One region of the Leuconostoc sp. JNUCC 76 genome, then DNA from elsewhere that is predicted to be linked to it. Evidence: predicted binding sites of a transcription regulator. Region 1 holds the regulator's gene; each other region holds the start of a gene.
What was found. The regulator Rex, encoded in region 1, represses fermentation and respiration genes when NADH is low (regulators of the CRP and FNR family bind a similar motif). The targets are predictions, from matches to a motif close to TTGTGAANTANTTCACAA.

Region 1 (6,265 bases):
TACCTTGAAGAACGTGAAAAGCTTGAAAAAGCGGGCGTGGCTACGGGTGAAGTTAAGTTGGGCATTATGATAGAAATTCCAGCTGCAGCAATTTTAGCCGATAAATTTGCCAAAGAAGTTGATTTCTTCTCTATTGGTACAAATGATTTGATTGCCTATACAATGGCTGCAGATCGTGGAAATGATCGTGTGGCGTATTTGTATCAACCATATAATCCGTCTATCTTACGGTTAATTAATACTGTGATTTCAGCTGCGCACAAAGAGGGCAAGTTTGTCGCAATGTGTGGTGAAATGGCTGGTGATCCTGTGGCAGTACCACTATTAGTGGGTATGGGATTAGATGAGTTTTCAATGAGTGCGCCATCTGTTTTGCAAACTCGTTCCTTGATGAAAAAGCTCAACACAGCTGACATGAAAGTGTTGGCTGAAAAAGCATTGGACGTTGAAACAAACGATGAAGTGATTGAGTTAGTTAAGCAAGCAACAAAGTAAGGTTTAGGAAAAGCGCCATTGGCGTTTTTTTGTGCTTTATAACCGTTTTTATGACTATTAATAAATATAACAATTCTCATTCAAGTTTTATTATTTGTGATAAAATTAAACTTATGAAGATTTTAGCATTTGATACAAGTAACCAACCACTAACAGTGAGCTTGGCAGAAAATAATAGCGTAAAAAACGTTTTCACTACCAATGTAGCACGTAATCATTCCATTCAGTTGCTACCGGCCATTCGAGATGTTGTGGCCTCTGAAAATTTGACACTACAAGATATTGATCGTGTTGTTGTGGCTCAAGGTCCAGGATCGTTTACGGGATTAAGAATTGGTGTCACGGTGGCAAAAGTTTTAGCCGATACCTTAGGTGCTGAATTATGTGGTGTATCTAGCTTAGCAATTTTAGCGGAACAAGTTAAAGCTGACGGGCTAGTGGTACCACTATTTAACGCCCGCAATAGAAACGTTTTTGCTGGTGTATATCAAAATGGCATGAGTATATTTGCTGAATCTCATCAGCCAATTACAAATCTATTTGCTTTTTTGGAATCAAAGGACGAACCAATTACTTTTTTGGGTGATACCTCAGAATTTAGTGATGAAATGCAAACGCTTTTTGGTGAACGCGCAAAAATTTTGTCACCAGAAGAGAGTTTACCGGATGGGGTGGGTATTGTAACACTTGGGTTGCAAGAAACACCTACAGAAAATATTCAGGATTTTAATCCAAATTATCTACGCAAAACGCAAGCAGAGCTGAACTGGATTGCTGCTCATCCTGGTGAGGATAAACCAGAAAACTATGTTTTTGAAATTTAGAAAATCAAAGCATTTATTAAATAGTTTGCCAAAATATACCGAAAAAGTTGTTGATGTCCAAGGGACAACATTTTTATTAAGGCGAGCTACGATGTCAGACATCGATATGCTAATAAAAATTGAAGAAGCAGTTTATAATGGTTCAGCGCCATGGCTTTTACGTGATTTTGTGAGTGAACTGTCACGTCCCCATGTCCGACTGTATTTGGTCATTGAACGACGTGGTCAAATTGTTGGTTTTGCAGGTGCTGCTTTACGCACTGAGATTCATGACATGCACATTACTAATATAGCTGTCCTACCCGTGTGGCAAAATAGCGGCTTAGGCACGATACTCATGCAAGAGCTGAAATTGTTTACCAAAAAAACCGGTGTGTCATCAATGACTTTGGAGGCCAGAGTGTCCAACCTGGGCGCACTGGCATTGTATGAACGACTAGGTTATAAGCAAACAGGTATTAAGAAAGGATATTACCTCGATAATCGCGAAGATGCGGTATCGATGGCATTACACTTTGATGATTCGACGAGCAACAACTGAAGATATTGACTTGATATGGCATATAGCCGATGCTGCTTTTGGATCATCTCCTTGGCCCAAAAGCGTTTTTGAACATGATTTAGCTAGTCCCAGGACAGCTTATTTTATCGGGGATGGTGGTTTTGTTGGTATTACGACAATACTTGATGAAGCTGAAATTGTTAGTGTTGCAGTACATCCTGATTATCAAAAGCAAGGTGTTGCACAGAACATTTTTAAACATATTTTTAATATGAAGCAAGTTACTCGATTTTTACTTGAAGTATCAGCACAAAATGGAAGTGCCCAAGCACTATATAGAAAGCTGGGATTTACAGAGTATTATCGTCGTGAAAAATATTATAGAAATGGTGATGATGCAATTATGATGGAGAAAAAAATTGACTAAAATAATTTCCTTTGAATCAAGTGCGGATGAAACAAGTGTCGCCATTGTTGAAGACGGTAACATTGTTCTAAGCAACAGTGTGGCTACCCAAATTAATTCACATCAACGCTTTGGTGGTATTGTTCCTGAAGTGGCCAGTAGACATCATATTGAATGGATTACCCGGGTATTAAACGATGCTTTAGACACCGCTCATGTCGAACCCAAAGCGCTTGACGCGGTTGCTGTAACATATGGCCCGGGACTAGTTGGATCTTTATTAGTCGGCTTAATGGGGGCGAAAACATTTGCTCTGGCGCATGGCTTGCCAGTTATTCCAGTTAATCACTTAGCAGGCCATATTGCAGCGGCAAATTTCAACAAACCAATTAAATATCCAGCCATGGCATTAATGGTATCTGGTGGACATACTGAACTTGTATTGATGCGTGAAGAAAACCAATTTGAAGTTATTGGTGAAACACGTGATGATGCGGCTGGAGAAAGTTTTGATAAAGTTGGGCGGCTATTAAATTTGCCGTATCCTGCTGGGAAGACAATTGATGAGATGGCTCATAGAGGCCAACCAACCATTAAATTTCCAACTGCCATGGCATATGAAGATAATTATGATTTTAGTTTTTCTGGTTTGAAGAGTGCGGTAATTAATTATGTGCATCACGCCAATCAAAAAGAGGAAACGATCAATCAGGATGATTTGGCGACTAGCTTTCAAAATGCTGTTGTTGATGCATTAATTGGTCGAACAAAACGAGCATTAGAAAATTTTCCCGTTAAAAGTTTTGTATTAGCTGGTGGTGTCGCCGCAAATTCTCAATTACGTGAAGAATTGACTATGCTATTAAACGATTTTCCAAAGACAGAATTTATCCCCGTTCCGATGCAGTATACAGGGGATAATGCGGCAATGATTGGTGCTGCAGGTTATTGGAATTACAAGAAAAATATTTTTGCTGATTTAGATTTAAACACGGATCCGGGATTAGATTTTGAATTGTTACAATCCTGACATCATTGTGAAAACATCACTATCTTTTGCTAAAACCTTTTTATATATGGTATACTAGTTATGCAAAAGTTCACAAGTTTAATTAATGGAGATAATTATGACTCAACAACCTAAAATACCGCGTGCAACTGCTAAGCGGCTACCTATATATTTTCGTTATCTAACATTTTTACATGATGCTGGTAAGGAACGGATTTCTTCCTCAGAGTTGAGTGAAGCTATTAAGTTCGACGCGGCAACAATTCGTCGAGATTTTTCATATTTTGGTGCGCTAGGTAAGCGTGGCTATGGTTATGACGTCAAAGCGCTTTTAGATTTTTTTGCTAATGTTTTAGACCAAGATAGTCTAATTAATGTGGCCTTAATTGGTGCAGGAAATCTTGGACAAGCGTTATTAAATTTCAACTTTCATCAATCGTCGAATATGCGTATTGCAGCAGCCTTTGATGCTGACGAAAAACGTGCTGGTACAATTTTATCAGGTGTGCCTATTTATTCTATGGAAGAATTACAAGAACAGATGACAGCACAACGCATTAATATTGCGATTCTAACTGTTCCTCAAGGTGTAGCACAAGAAATAACAGATCAATTAGTAGAAACGGGCGTTAAGGGCATTTTAAACTTTACACCGGTGCGTGTAACTGTTCCGGCAGGTGTTCGTGTACAAAACGTTGATTTAACAAATGAATTACAGACGTTAGTTTACTTCATTGAAAACTACGGCTCAATTACGACAGGACTATAATTTCACATGACTATTTTAAATTTAGATGATTCCAAAAAAGTAACTGATTATCAAAAATTTGTTCGTGAAAATCCACGCGGGCAAGTGACACAAGATCCATTGTGGGGGAAATTAAAATCTAATTGGGGACATCTTTATGTTTATCATGAGACAGATGGAAAAATTGATGCTGTGATGTCTATTTTGACTGTTGAAGCAGTTCCCGGGAAACTACTGGCTTATGTTGGGCGTGGCCCAGTGGCAGACGTTGAAAATATTGATTTAATTAAGTCAATGATTTCTGAGGCCTTAGCAGCTTTGCCAGATAATGTATTTTTGGTTCGTATGGATCCAGAAATTGCATATTCAGATGAATTAAATCAGAAATACCTTGATGCTGGTTTTCAAACCAGAAATAAACAAGTTCAACATATGCATGGTAATATTCAACCGCGTAAGAATGTGGTCTTATATTATGACGGTCGTGGTGAGGGAGCTGACCCCATTACTAATGAAGATGAATTAATGTTACATTTTAAGCCAAAGGTTAGAAATGATATTCGTCGTGCTTTTCGTGATGGTGTAACGATTACAAGTGGTGATAGTGAAGAAGATGTTCGAGCACTTTTTGACACTTATGTTTCAATGGCTAAAAATCATGGTATAACGCATCGACCAATTGACTATTTCTTGCGCATGCAAAAGTTATGGCGTGGAACAGGATTGTTCCGTGTTTATTTGGCTCATTTTGAAGGGCAAGTTATTGCCAGTGGTCTTGGATTTTCTTATGGTGATGAAATTTGGTATATGTATGCTGGTTCATATCGTGAATTTGGAAAGCATAATGCACCTGCAGCTATTCAATATGAGATGCTTAAGTGGGGACTTGAATTAGGCAAAGTCGAATATGATTTCGGTGGCATTGGCGAATTTGATAATTCGGATGGATTGTACAAATTCAAACATGAATTTGCCTATCATGATCCACATGCAGAATATATTGGTGAATTAGATTGGGTTGTTGATGAATCAGGGTACCAAGAATATCTTAAACAATTTGAATGAAATTAGCGCTTAACGGCGCTTTTTTGGTACAATTGAAAGATAGTATTTACAGGTAGGAGACAAGTAATGTCAATTAAATTAATTGCGTCAGACATGGACGGTACATTTTTGACTGCAAATGATGAATACAGTCAAGCTAGATTTGAGCGTGTTTTATCAGTCATGAATACACGTGAGATGCGTTTTGTGGCAGCATCAGGGCGCCAAGTTAAAAATCTACAACAATTGTTTGCCCCAACAATTAATAATGGCTTTGAAATGGATTTTGTTGGATCCAATGGTGCAGTTGTATCAACATTTGAACAACAATTATATTCGGTTCACTTATCAGCACAACAATTAGAAAAAGTAATTGAATGGAATGCAAAAAATCCAGACTCGGCAGAAAATATTATTATCATGACTGGTGATAAGGGGACTTATGTATCTAATCATGCCACTGGGCAAGTAGCAGAAATGGTATTTCAATTTTATCCCAATGTCAAGCAAGTTGAAAAATTAATGCAAGTTGATGATCATATCTTAGGTATTACTTTTGTGTGGCCAAATAATGAAGTGCAGCAACATGTGGCTGCACTTCGCAATATTTTCGGTGACGAGCTACATGCCACGGGATCTGGATTTGGTTCAGTTGATGTACTTGGAAAAGGTGTTGATAAGGCAGCAGGACTACAAGTTTTGCAAGATTACTACAATGTTTTAGATAGTGAAGTGATGGTATTTGGCGATAATGGTAATGATTTAGAGATGCTGACTAAATACGAAAATGGGTTCGTGATGCCTAATGCTGAGCCGTTTATGCAACAAAGAGTAACTAAAAAAGCCGTCGATGTGAACACAAACGATGGGGTTTTGAAGACTATTGAAAAATATTTAGGTATCTAAAAAAGCGACTTACGTCGCTTTTTTTGGTGACCAAAATCGATTAATTGCTATTGCCATGACAACACCAATAAATGTATCAACAATTCGATCAATGACGTAAATAATTGTTGCACCAGCAGGAATATTAAGTGAAATCATTAGTAAAGCGGCCATTGCACCAATGACGCCACTGTTGTAGTTGAAGCCATCTAATAAAACAATGACAACAATTACCAATACTGGTAACAAAATCATGGATACCCATGCTGCTTGATGTGTTTGCTGATGAACAATAAAGTAAAAAAGTGCAAAGGCACCGCCAACAGTGTTAGAAATCAAACGAACTTTCGCA
Region 2 (6,265 bases), 410 kb from region 1:
CTTATTGCGCTAACTGTAACCATTTGTGGTGTTGTTATGCAGACAATACAATTAGACATGAATTTCATTTTTGAGGTCTTATTGTGTCAGGTATTGGGAATATACTTTTGTTTAATAGGATTTGCGATGGGCATCGTAGCTGATAACAAAGTGTTGGATGCGCTATCCTTTCCAATTATGATGGTTTGGGCATTACTGATTATACCTTTTGATACGTGGACCACGGGGAGCTTTGTCACTATTATCAGTGCTGTTCAAAAGTTGTTTCCTGGGTATTATTTATTTACGATAATACAGCATTTGATTGATAGTAGCAGTGTTGGATATAGTTTATTGCTTTTTGTAGCAACGACTGTTATGACTGCTGTCCCTGTAGGTGTATTTACTTACCTCCATATCCGGCGGATGACGAGTTAATCACATTTGATAAATGGGGTTGTGTATAGATAGAAAATAGAAAGCATAAGGTGTATATTCGCATGTTGTGCTTTCTATTTTTATAAATTAATTTTTGGGGTTTGAGCTGTATATATTTTACAAAAATCAGTCGCTAAGAAAAACATTTGGCTCGTCGTTGTCAGTTTTGGCTTAATTGGTGTGGGCTTTAACAGCAAAATGTTACAAGTTTTCATAATCTTACAGCAATACTTATTATTATTGGGTAGGAATCAAACTACCGAAGGAAAAGAAAACTACTAGGTTAGTTGGTGGTATGGCTTCCTTACTGATTTTTACAGTAGCTTATCCGTTGTCAGTTTATTCTGTTGACCAATTTAGTCGACCATATATTGGTAGATCGCAAACGAATTCATTAATGGAGCTAGCGTTTGGATATAACGCAGCCAAACTAATTTACAAATAAAAATAAAAACGCTAAACAGGTTAAAGGCAAAGTACCTAGTCAGTCAGGGAAAATGACTAGACAAACACAGGGTGCTGTTAACTGTGCATTGCCTATTGGATCAGCTGAATCATTTAGGCTTTTTCAATTAGATTTGGGTTCACAAATTGGTTGGTATCTGCCATTTGCAATTCTTGGTCTTATTACTGGTTGGTTTGGATTTACAACTAGTACGGAGCTAAATATTTTCCTTGCAATTATTTTAATACAAGTGATGATTTTATTTAAGGACAAGCAACTGTAGAGAGCTATTTGATATAGCGATTTTTATTTTTCAAAGAATCAAAACGATTGCTTTATGTTTAGAATTGTTCTAGCATGGTAGATAAGAAAAGGATAACAATATTAAGGAGGAATTAGGAATGTCAAAAACAAAGATTGTTATAGTTGGTGCATCTCATGGGGGACATCAAGCAATTTTAGAACTAACTCGTAAATACAAGAACCTTGATATCAAGTTGTTTGAGGCCGGTGATTTTATTTCATTCATGTCTTGCGGCATGGAGTTATATTTAGAAAATAGTGTTACTAATGTTAATGATGTTCGTAATTTCCGTCCTGAAGACATGGAACGGTTGGGCGCAGAAATTTACAATAACCACGAGGTACTGGCAATTGATACTAATGATAGGACAGTTTCTGTCAAAGACGTTACTACCGGTAGTATTGAGAAATATAGCTATGATAAGCTGATATTAAGTTCAGGCGTGACACCAAATAGTCTACCTGTTCCATGGAACGATTTAGAAAATGTCTATCTCATGCGCGGTAAAGATTGGGCAACAAGTATAAAAGCCAAGTTAGAAAACCCTGCTGTTAAAAATATCACAATTGTTGGTGCGGGTTACATTGGCGTTGAGGCAGCGGAGGCAAGTGTTAAGGCCGGGAAAAACGTTACTTTAATTGATATGATTGACCGCCCTTTGGGCAGTTATTTGGATGCTGAATTAACAGCTATTCTGGAAAAGGAATTAGCTGATAAAGGTGTAAAAGTGGTTACAGGTGTTCGCATCGAAAGTTATGAGGGAACTAGTCAAGTAACGGCAGTAAAAACAAATGAGGGGAAGTACCCAAGTGATTTAGTTATTCAAGCCGCTGGGATTAAGCCAAATACGAATTGGTTGAAAGGTGCGATTGATTTAGACGATCAAGGCTGGATTAAAACTGATGAATATTTACGGACGAATTTACCAGATGTCTATGCTGCGGGAGATGCAGTTCTATCGTATTCAATCCCTGCGCAAACTAAAATACCAATTGCACTAGCAACCGTTGTACGGCGTGAAGTCCGTTATATAATCGCACATTTATTTGAAAATCAGCCCTCAGTTCCTTTCAAAGGGGTCGTTGGCTCGTCGGCATTAAGCGTGTTCGATTATCATTTTGCAACGGCTGGATTAAATACCACAACAGCCAAAAAAGCAGGTGTTACTTTGAAGAGTTCCTTCTATCAAGATACCTTACGGCCCGACTATGTTCCTCGAGAAAAGGGGAACACCGAAGTTTATGTCGGACTGGACTATGATCCACAAACACATCGTATTTTAGGTGGTGCGGTACTATCGACCTATGATATAACGGCTCAGGGTAATGTCATTGCGCTAGCTATCGAACAAGGGCTTCGTCTGGAAGATTTGGCTGAAGCCGACTTTTTCTTCCAACCAGGATTTGACCGACAATGGAGTCTATTGAACCTAGCGGCACAACATGCACTTGGTGAGCCTAAATTTTAACTAGTTTGTGAATAATGTAATATTAGGCTACAAATAAAAAGGGGCGCAGCTCGAAAGGATGCGTCCCTTTTTATTTTATAAGTAGAATTATACGTTTTCCAAATGACCATTCTTATCTTTAGCAATTAAGAAGTAGACCGTTACTGCGATTGACCATGCCCAAACAATGTGCCCAAAGAACTCAGAAATATGTTCATCTAAAGGTTGATTCCATGCAGCAGGAATTGTTCCAAATGCAGGCATGATAATAATATGCCAAAGAATCCAAAGAAATATACCATAAGCAGCACCTTGCCACAAAGCTATTTTAGACCAATATTGAGATACAAACACATATAGTATTGCAAATACAATGGCAAATGAGAAGTGCAGAATCAATGTGAACCAAAATACTTTTTGATCTTGAGAGTAGTAAAAGAATGAATGAACTAGTTTAGATGGAATGCCAAGTTGCTCAGCCATATGTTGTGGTGGGTTGGTGGCATTACGAGCTAGTGTACGTGGTGGCAAAATATTTTCCCAACCGATTTTAACCATTCCTGAAATCATTCCTGCAATAAATCCGTAGAAAATACTTTTAGTGATGATCTCCTTTAGTGATGCAACTGGTTTATTTAGTGTAAGCATAGTGTTTCTCCCCTATGTGAATTGTTTAACAACTGTTAATAATACAGGCATTGAAATCGTTTGTCAATTCATTTGCTTTCGGGAATATGTTCGATGAATTATGGATATTTCGAAAATTGTGAAATTAAATACATGTAATTAAAAAACAATGAGAATACGAATAAATGGTTGCAAAATAATTATAAATGCTGTAAAGTTATTACAAATAAATGAGACAAAGAAAAGATAAGTAAATTTTAGGGGTAATCAAAGAGAGCTAACATTTGGTGAAAGTTAGTATTACGAATGAATTGAAAATGGTCTTGGAGTCGTTAGTGGTATGAGCATGTTCGTGAATATCGCTCGGGTGCGCCCGTTATCGCGTTAAGGTATCTCGCTTTTGATGTACCTGTCAAGTATAAGGTAGTGATACTTTATAGAATTTGGGTGGTAACACGAGTTTTTCGTCCCATAATCTTTGTAGATAAGGCAAAGATTATGGGACTTTTTTTATTGTCATATGTAAAAAAATAATGGAGAACGGTCTATGACAAACGAAGCAAATAACATCTTATCAGAGTTGAAAGATTTCCAGTGAGTTTGTGGGTATGTTTGAGTTTAGCTCTTGAAACAAAATTAACTGGGTTATTTTAGTATATAAAACGAGTATCTTTTAAAAGCCTGTATCTCAGTTTGATTTTTCAGAATAAATTTTCAATGCTAGTGATACAACTTTATGTAAAGAGACAGGAGTAGTAAATGTCAAAGAAAGTAGCAATTATTACAGGCAGTGGTAGAGGAATAGGAAAAGCGATTGCTGAGAGACTCGCAACAGAAAATTATTACGTTGCAGTAGTCGATATTGATGAATCTAATGCTAAATATGTGAGTGATAGTATCAACGCTATTAAGGAAGAGCAAGCCAAATATTATGTTTTAGATGTTGCTGATCGAAAATCAGTTTTTGATTTAGTTGATAAAGTAGTAGCTGATTTTGGGCGTCTAGATGTGTTTGTTAATAACGCAGGGATTGCCTACATCGATAGTATTATTGATAGCGATCCGGAAAAAGTTGAGCGGTTGTTTGATGTTAACCTTAAGGGCACTTTTTGGGGAATTCAGGCGGCTGCAAAACAGTTGAAAAAGCAAGGGAGTGGTGGAAGGATAATCAATGCTGCTTCACTGGCTGCAGTGGAAGGATCTGCACTACAAGGCGCATATTCAGCTTCCAAATTTGCCATTAGAGGATTAGGTCAATCTGCGGCAAAAGAACTCGCAAAATATAATATCACTGTAAATGCTTACGATCCAGGTATAGTTATTACACCTTTACGCGATTATATTGATCAGCGAACAGCACAAATTAAAAACACAACAGCAGAGATTCAAAGGCAAAGTGTTGTCAATGAAATTGCGTTAGGAAGAGCGGCTTTGCCTGATGATGTAGCCGATGTTGTATCATTTCTGGTTTCACAGCAGGCAAAGTATATTACTGGACAATCAATTTTAATTGATGGTGGTATGAGATTTCATTGACGTTTTGTAAGTATTTCTAATAAAAAATATAAGAAAGAGAATTTGAGATGGTAAAAAAGAAAACGGTAGTCATAGCAGCTGTTGTGGCAGGAATTGTTATTGTAGCAGGTGTGATTATTCATAGAAACACGACGCAAACAACCAATAAGACGGAAGTGACTGTCGGATCGATAGGATCGGATGCCCAAATTTGGGAATATATTGCGAAACTACCAGAAACCAAAAAAGAAAATATCACTATCAAGGTTAAGAACTTTACTGATGGGGTTTCACTAAATACAGCGACTGCACAAGGAAAGGTGGATGTTAATGCCTTTCAATCATACGCGTATTTTGTGGCTTATAACAAGAGTAATAGCTCGAATAAGCTGAGTGTTTTAGGGACAACATACCTAGAGCCTATGGGCATTTACTCTGAAAAATATGATTCTATCGACGATATTCCAGATGGGTCAACAATTGCTATTGCTAACAATGCAGCTAATACGGCACGTGGATTGAAATTGCTAGCAGAAGCTGGATTAATAACATTAAAAGATAATTTTAATAGTCTTTCTGGCGTTAATGACATTAAAAGCAACCCACACAACTTCAAGTTTAAAGAAATTGATGATACGACCGGGCCACGAGTGATTAAAGACAATTCAATTGCCGCTGCACTTATTGGAAATACAATTGCATTGGAAGGCAAACTGAATGTTTTGAAAGATTCACTTTACTACGAAAAAATTAACCAATCAACAAAGGACAATATTAATATTTTAGCCACAGCAGAAAAGAATAAGAATAATGCTAAATTTAAAAAATTAGTTAAGTTGTATCATAGTAAAGCAGCTCAAAAATATATTAACAAAAAGTTTGATGGTACTAAAATCGAAGTTCAAAAGTCTGTCTCTTATTTAGCTGACTAGTTTATCATTAGAATATCCAAAAGTAAGGAGTTAACATGGCTGAAATTTATGATTTAATTGTTATAGGAACTGGTTCTGTTGGCTCTAGCACTGGTTATTATGCCGCTAAGAGGGGGTTACGCGTTTTGGAAATTGATTCCGCCACACCACCACATACTAATGGATCACACCATGGCGAAACTAGGATGATTCGCCATGCTTATGGTGAAGGTTCATCTTACGTACCTCTTGTATTGCGTGCGCAAGAACTATGGGACGAACTAAAAAGAGACACACAAGTTGATATATTTCATCAAACAGGAGTGCTGAATATAGCACCTAAGCAATCGAGCTTTTTAAATAATATCATAGTTTCTGCTGAAAAATATGAGTTACCAATCGAAGTTTATGATGCTTCTGAAGCCAGAAAAAAGTGGCCACAATTTGCAATACCTAATCAATTCAAGGCGGTTTTAGAAAAAGAATCTGGCTATTTGAAATCAGAACTAGCTATTGATACGTATATTAAAGAAGCTAAACGGTTGGGCGCTCATGAACAATTTAACACACAGGTCATTTCAGTTGATAATGATGATAAT
Region 3 (6,265 bases), 430 kb from region 1:
AATAGTGTTGGTGGATTTGAGTTGGAGCATATGAATTATCCAGCACAATTACGCTTCAAAAAAGATGTACTCGTGCAATCGCTTGAAAAATTCCAACCAAAAGGCTGGTCTAATTATGACATACGTGACACAATCGGTATGGATCATCCGTATGAATACCGTAACAAAGCCCAATTCCCCGTTCGAAAAATTGGTGATGAATTAAGTGTAGGGATGTATAAACGCGGTAGTCATGAATTGGTTGATTTACCAGTTGTACATACACAGACCCCAGCCACGATGAAAGTTATGCGTATCGTTCGTGGATTACTCGATAAATTATCTGTCTCAATCTACAATGAAGATAAAAATCGTGGTACGGTAAAAACTATTGTTGCTCGTGTATCTCAGACAACCGGCGAAGTACAACTAACATTTATCACAAACACAGACGGGTTCCCTGGTGATACTGCATTGATTGAAGCAATCAATCAGGCTCTACCAGAAGTTCGTGGTATTTTTCAAAATTATAACCCCGGTCGTACTAGCCTCGTTTGGGGTGAAGAAACACTTAAGCTTTGGGGTAAGGACTACATCGAAGAAAAGGTACTCGGGAAAACATTCCAATTGTCACCACGTGCTTTCATGCAGTTAAATCATACGCAAATGTCCGTGGTTTATAATCAAGCCTTGGCAGCACTTGATTTGACGCACGCTGATAAACTAGTCGATGCATATGCTGGTGTAGGTACAATCGGTCTGTCCTTAGCTGACAAGGCTGGCGAAATTCGTGGTATGGAAATTATCCCCGAGGCAGTTGATGATGCCAATCAAAATGCTACTTTAAATCATATTAGTAATGCTCACTATGAAGTGGGCACGGCTGAAAAACTGTTCCCTAAGTGGCAAGCAGAAGGATGGATCGCTGATGCATTAGTTGTTGATCCACCACGCACAGGTTTAGACACTGCACTGCGTCGAGAAATTTTGCGCACACAACCTGAAAAGTTCGTGTATATTTCATGTAACGCCTCAACTTTAGCTCGTGATTTGGTTGATTTGTCAAAAGCTTACAAAGTTGATTACATTCAAAGTATTGACATGTTCCCACAAACTGCCCGTTGGGAGGGTGTTGTTAAATTGACAAAACGTTAAAAATAAAAAGACCTTACTTAGTTGTAAGGCCTTTTCTATTAGAACTGATCTTTCAATAATTGACGGATTTCTGCCAAGCTAGGTTGACGTGGATTTCCAGGTGTACACTGATCGTTGTAAACCAAATCAATCATCTTTTCCAAGCCGGCATCAAAATCGTGTTTTGAAACGCCGTTACCTGATAATGTTTGATTAACGCCAACAGATGTAGCCAACTTCTTGATTTCTGCAATCAATGCATCGACTAGTTGCTCATCTGTATCACCTTTTAAACCTAAGTAACGTGCAATATCTGCATAATCTTTTTGTGCGGTGTATGTTTCGTAACGTGGGTATGGTGTGCGCTTTACATTTCCTGTTACCGCATTAAACTTAATTACATGTGGCATTGCAATAGCGATAGCCATACCATGTGGCAAACCAAATTCTCCACCTGTCTTGTGTGCTAGTGAGTGGTTAAGTCCTAAGAAAGCATTCGCAAATGACATACCTGCCAACGTTGAAGCATAGTGCATCTTTGTACGAGCATTCTGACCCTCTTTAGTTGGATTCTTAGGATCATAATTGTATGAGTTTGTTAAGTTATCAAAGATTAACTTAATGGCTTGTAATGCCCAAGGGCGTGTAAACTCTGAGGCCATTACTGAAACATATGATTCCAAAGCATGTGACAAAGCATCTAATCCGGACCATGATACTGTACGTTTTGGCACAGTCATAACAAATTCTGGATCAACAATAGCAACTTCCGGTGTCAATTCATAATCGGCTAATGGATACTTTACATGTGTTTCATCATCTGTAATAACGGCAAATGGTGTTACTTCTGATCCGGTACCTGAAGTTGTTGGAATCGCAACCATCTGTGTCAAACGCGCATGATAGAATTTAACAATTCGCTTACGGATATCCATAAACTTTTGTTGTAGTTCTAGGAACAAATCCTTAATGGCTTCATTATCTTCTAAAATACCTTCATGGCGTGTTGAGTATTCATACAAGAAACGACCAATCTTACCGGCATCAAGCGCTGAACCACCCCCCAGTAAAATAACTGTATCTGGTTTGAAGTCTGCCATTTGGCGAGCAATCTCAACAGCTTGTGACAAAGTTGGGTCAGGCTTAACTGAACCGTAGATATTTGTTTCAACCTGTTCTTGACGTAACTCAAGTTGGCCTAGCACTCTACCGACAAATCCGAACTGAACCATACCAGGATCAGCGACAATAAATGCACGGTTTACAGTAGGCAAATCTTGTAAATAAGTAATGGCGTTGGCTTCGTAGTAAACTTCCTTAGGTAAACGAACCCATTGAGGACGATTACGGCGGCGAGCCACGGTCTTAATATTAAGTAAGTCGTATGTTGATAAGTTATGAGACAATGAATTCTTCCCCCATGATCCGGTACCAAGTGTCAACGATGGACGCATAGCATCTGTATAAATATCTCCAACACCACCGATTGAGTCAGGTTGGTTAACCAAAATTCGTGAAGCACCGATAGCATCAGCGTATTCTTTAATGAATGGATCATCTTGTGAGCCAATTTGAATTGCTGCGTTGTGTCCTGCGCCTTGATAGTTTAATAATGATTGAACCGTCTCAATAGCTTCTTCACGTTTCTCAACTTTATAAATTGAAAGTAATGGCGATAACTTTTCAGAAGATAACGCTTCACCTATGTTCTTCTGATCTAATTCGAACAAAAGTACATCTTTACCATCAGGAATCTTTACGCCAGCTTGTTCAGCAATCCAGCGACCTGACATACCAGCAACAGGGCCAGCAATACCAAATCCCTCTGCGTTAGGCTTAAAGACATAATCAGCAATTTTCTTGTAGTCTTTCTTAGGAACAAGATATGCACCTTGTTCTTGTAACTTAGTTAAAATTTCGTCATAGATTGGTGCTTGGATAACGGCTGAATTTTCTGTGGCACAAATCATGCCGTTATCGAAACGCTTTGATAACAACAAGTCAGACACGGCACGATCTGTGTCAACAGTTGCATCAATATAAACTGCACCATTTCCAGCCCCAACACCCATTGATGGATTTCCTGACTTCAAAGCTGCATTAACCATCGATGGTCCACCAGTAGCTAAAATTGAAGCAATATGAGGATTTTGTATCAACGCACTTGTTGCATATAGTGAAGGCTTTTCAATCCATTGGATAAAGTTCTCCGGTGCGCCTGCTTTAACCGCAGCATCATAAACAATTTGTGCAGCAAGCACTGATGACTTTTGTGCTTGAGGATGGAAAGCAAAGATAATCGTGTTACGCGTTTTTGCTGTCAACATTGATTTAAAAATAGTTGTCGATGTTGGATTTGTAGTTGGAACAATTCCTGCCAAAACACCTAGTGGCGCTGCTAGTTCAACTTTCCCTTGAATCTTATCTTCACTAATGACACCAACCGTTTTATCAAATTTAATAGCGTTGTAAACAGACTCTGATGCAAAACGGTTTTTCGTATCCTTGTCTTCTACAACACCACGACCCGTTTCATCATGAGCAGCGTGGGCTAATAGCAGTGAATTTTCTGAACCAGCTAAAGCCATAGCTGCAACAATTTTATCAACTTGTTCTTGAGAAAATGTTGAAAATTCAGCTAATGCTTTTTGTGATTTTTCTACCAAACCCTCGGTCATTTTCTCAGCTTGTGTCTGTAGTTCCGCTTTTTCTTCAGGTGTCAAAACCTTTTTTGCGGGCTTTTTTGCAATTGCTTCTGCCATAATTTTATGCTCCTTTACTTGCTCATTTATTAACAATATAAGTATATATCATCTACTGTAAAAAAGCAACTATATTTAAAAAAGTTTCCAAAATGCTGTTTTAACAACGTTTGGAAACGCTAACATTATCATAGATCAATTGTATAGTAAATCACATAAACGCCATTTTGAAAACAAAAAAGTATCCCAAATTAAATATGTGGGATACTTTTTTGTTTACTTTGAATACTTATTAACTAAATACCATACCGCCATCGACAATCAATGTTTGTCCAGTGACATAGTTTGAATCTTCACTTGAAAGGAAAGAGACGACATTAGCAACGTCTTCTGGTTCACTCAAACGTCCCATAGCGATTCCTTCAGAGAATTGTGCCATGCCCCACTCATCGTCTTTGCCAGCATTTACACTAACCTCATGAGCGATATCTTCCATCATTGGTGTCTTAACAATTCCAGGCGCAAATGCATTTACTGTAATACCAAACTCTGCTAATTCTCTAGCTGTTGTTTGTGTAATACCACGAATAGCAAACTTTGTTGATCCATAGGCAGTTAAATTAGCGTTACCTTGAACACCAGCTTGAGATGTTGCATTAATAATTTTGCCACCATGACCAAATTCTTTGAATGCGTCTACTGCTGCCTGAGTTCCCCAAACAATACCATTTACGTTAATGCCCCACGTCCAGTTCATGTCGTCTTCTGTGACAGACATGATTGGTGTCGTAGGAGCAACACCAGCATTATTAACAATTACATCAAAACCGTTAAACTTTTCTTTTGTTTCTTTAACAGCCGCAAAAACTTCATCACGCTTTGCTACGTCAGCCTTAATAGCAATGGCTTCACCACCATTTTTATTAATTTCATCAGCTACTTTTTGTACTTTTTCAATATGACGTCCAACTAAGGCAACCTTAAACCCATCTTTTGACAATCGTTCTGCGATTGCCTGTCCAATTCCTTGCCCAGCTCCAGTTACTAAAGCGACTTTATTTTCTGACATTGTTTTTTTCCTCACAATTTTCTAATGCATATATTCTATACCTTAATTGTGATTTTGTAAACTATCTTTAAGCACCTTTCTTAATGCTATAATAAGAAGATAATCAACTAAGGAAAAAAATACACAATGTACTATATAGATGGTCAATTTTATCAACTGGGATACAAACAAAAAATTAGTTTCTTTTTTATCTCTTTAATCATTAACTCATTTGGTAATGGATTAAGCGTAGCTAGCGCCATGGGTTCAGCCCCATGGACCGCTAGCGCCGCTAACCTATCTAATACCACTGGCTGGCAAATTAGTATCTTTTTAGCTATTACAGCTATTTCTGTGGCTTTCTTAAATATGTGGTTAGCCATGCGTATCAATTGGTTGCGATTACTTGGTAATATTTTCTTCGGTATGGCATTTAGTATTTTAGTTGGTGTATTCGCCAATTACTTTATCTCGTTAGGCATTCGTGAACTTAGTTGGTGGTGGCGCATTCCTCTTGACCTGTTTGGAATTTGGACAATTGGTGTGGCCATTTCCATATACCAGCGTGTCAATTGGATTCTTCACCCCTTAGATGATCTGACGAATATCTTACGCTTTGATTATTTCCGTGGCAATGCTAGTAAAGCTCAAATGAGTAATTTCGCTGTTGCAATTGGTATTTCGATTATTTGTCTCATCATTAGCCATCAAATCGTGGCGCTCGGTATTGGTACTGTCATGTCCTTCCTTTTACAGGGACGTAACATCGCTTGGGCGGATCGTCATATTTTCAAACGACTTGTTCATGGTGATATCACCGGTGCATCATAACAAAAAAGAAGACAAATTATTTGTCTTCTTTTTTGTTATAGTCTTGAGCTGCCCAGTGATTAATTGGTCCAAACTTATGTCCAACAGCAATTTCATGTTCAATCGCTGTTGCCGTCACATCGTGGGCAATGCGAATAGCTGTAGCAACGTCTTTCCCCTTAGCAATTTCAGCGGCAATGGCAGCGCTTAAAGTGTCCCCAGTACCATTAATATGTGTAGTATCAAAATACGGGTGCCTTAACCAAAAATCAGAGCCATCCGCGAGAAGAACATAGTCAGCAACCTCATTTTGGTTATCTTGATTATGCCATCCTTTGACAATAACATTTTGGACACCCAGAGATTGAATATCTTTTGCAGCAACTGCCTGTTGCTGTTCATTATCAATAATACGTCCAGTTATCAACTGTGCCTCAAAAAAGTTCGGAGTTGCAACTGTTGCAAGTGGTAGAAGTTTTTCTTTTAGTGCCTCAAAGGCCGCTGCCTCTAACAACTGGGCACCATGTTTTGTTGTTATTACCGGATCAACTACTAAGGGACCAAAGTCAAACTTTTTATAAGCTTTTACCAC

Region 2: JNUCC76_RS00495 (YagU family protein) is a predicted target of Rex. The motif match lies at 3,276-3,293, and genes of this name have one in related genera.
Region 3: adhE (bifunctional acetaldehyde-CoA/alcohol dehydrogenase) is a predicted target of Rex. The motif match lies at 4,015-4,032, and genes of this name have one in related genera.

The regions. Positions count from the first base shown of each region.
Region 1 is NZ_CM132206.1:1,864,364-1,870,628, reverse strand. Features, by position in the region: gene ptsP (phosphoenolpyruvate--protein phosphotransferase) at 1-495, shown strand, start outside; gene tsaB (tRNA (adenosine(37)-N6)-threonylcarbamoyltransferase complex dimerization subunit type 1 TsaB) at 609-1,319, shown strand; gene rimI (ribosomal protein S18-alanine N-acetyltransferase) at 1,303-1,860, shown strand; gene rimI (ribosomal protein S18-alanine N-acetyltransferase) at 1,838-2,248, shown strand; gene tsaD (tRNA (adenosine(37)-N6)-threonylcarbamoyltransferase complex transferase subunit TsaD) at 2,241-3,257, shown strand; gene JNUCC76_RS09430 (redox-sensing transcriptional repressor Rex) at 3,355-4,005, shown strand; gene JNUCC76_RS09425 (lipid II:glycine glycyltransferase FemX) at 4,012-5,049, shown strand; gene JNUCC76_RS09420 (HAD-IIB family hydrolase) at 5,116-5,934, shown strand; gene JNUCC76_RS09415 (FUSC family protein) at 5,944-6,265, opposite strand, start outside.
Region 2 is NZ_CM132206.1:80,884-87,148, forward strand. Features, by position in the region: gene JNUCC76_RS00480 (hypothetical protein) at 1-417, shown strand, start outside; gene JNUCC76_RS00485 (hypothetical protein) at 915-1,145, shown strand; gene JNUCC76_RS00490 (FAD-dependent oxidoreductase) at 1,264-2,634, shown strand; gene JNUCC76_RS00495 (YagU family protein) at 2,722-3,261, opposite strand; T-box leader at 3,470-3,715, shown strand; gene JNUCC76_RS00500 (acetoin reductase) at 4,000-4,776, shown strand; gene JNUCC76_RS00505 (MetQ/NlpA family ABC transporter substrate-binding protein) at 4,824-5,687, shown strand; gene solA (N-methyl-L-tryptophan oxidase) at 5,723-6,265, shown strand, end outside.
Region 3 is NZ_CM132206.1:100,491-106,755, reverse strand. Features, by position in the region: gene rlmD (23S rRNA (uracil(1939)-C(5))-methyltransferase RlmD) at 1-1,134, shown strand, start outside; gene adhE (bifunctional acetaldehyde-CoA/alcohol dehydrogenase) at 1,173-3,875, opposite strand; gene JNUCC76_RS00600 ((S)-acetoin forming diacetyl reductase) at 4,108-4,884, opposite strand; gene JNUCC76_RS00595 (DUF6198 family protein) at 5,011-5,694, shown strand; gene thiD (bifunctional hydroxymethylpyrimidine kinase/phosphomethylpyrimidine kinase) at 5,711-6,265, opposite strand, start outside.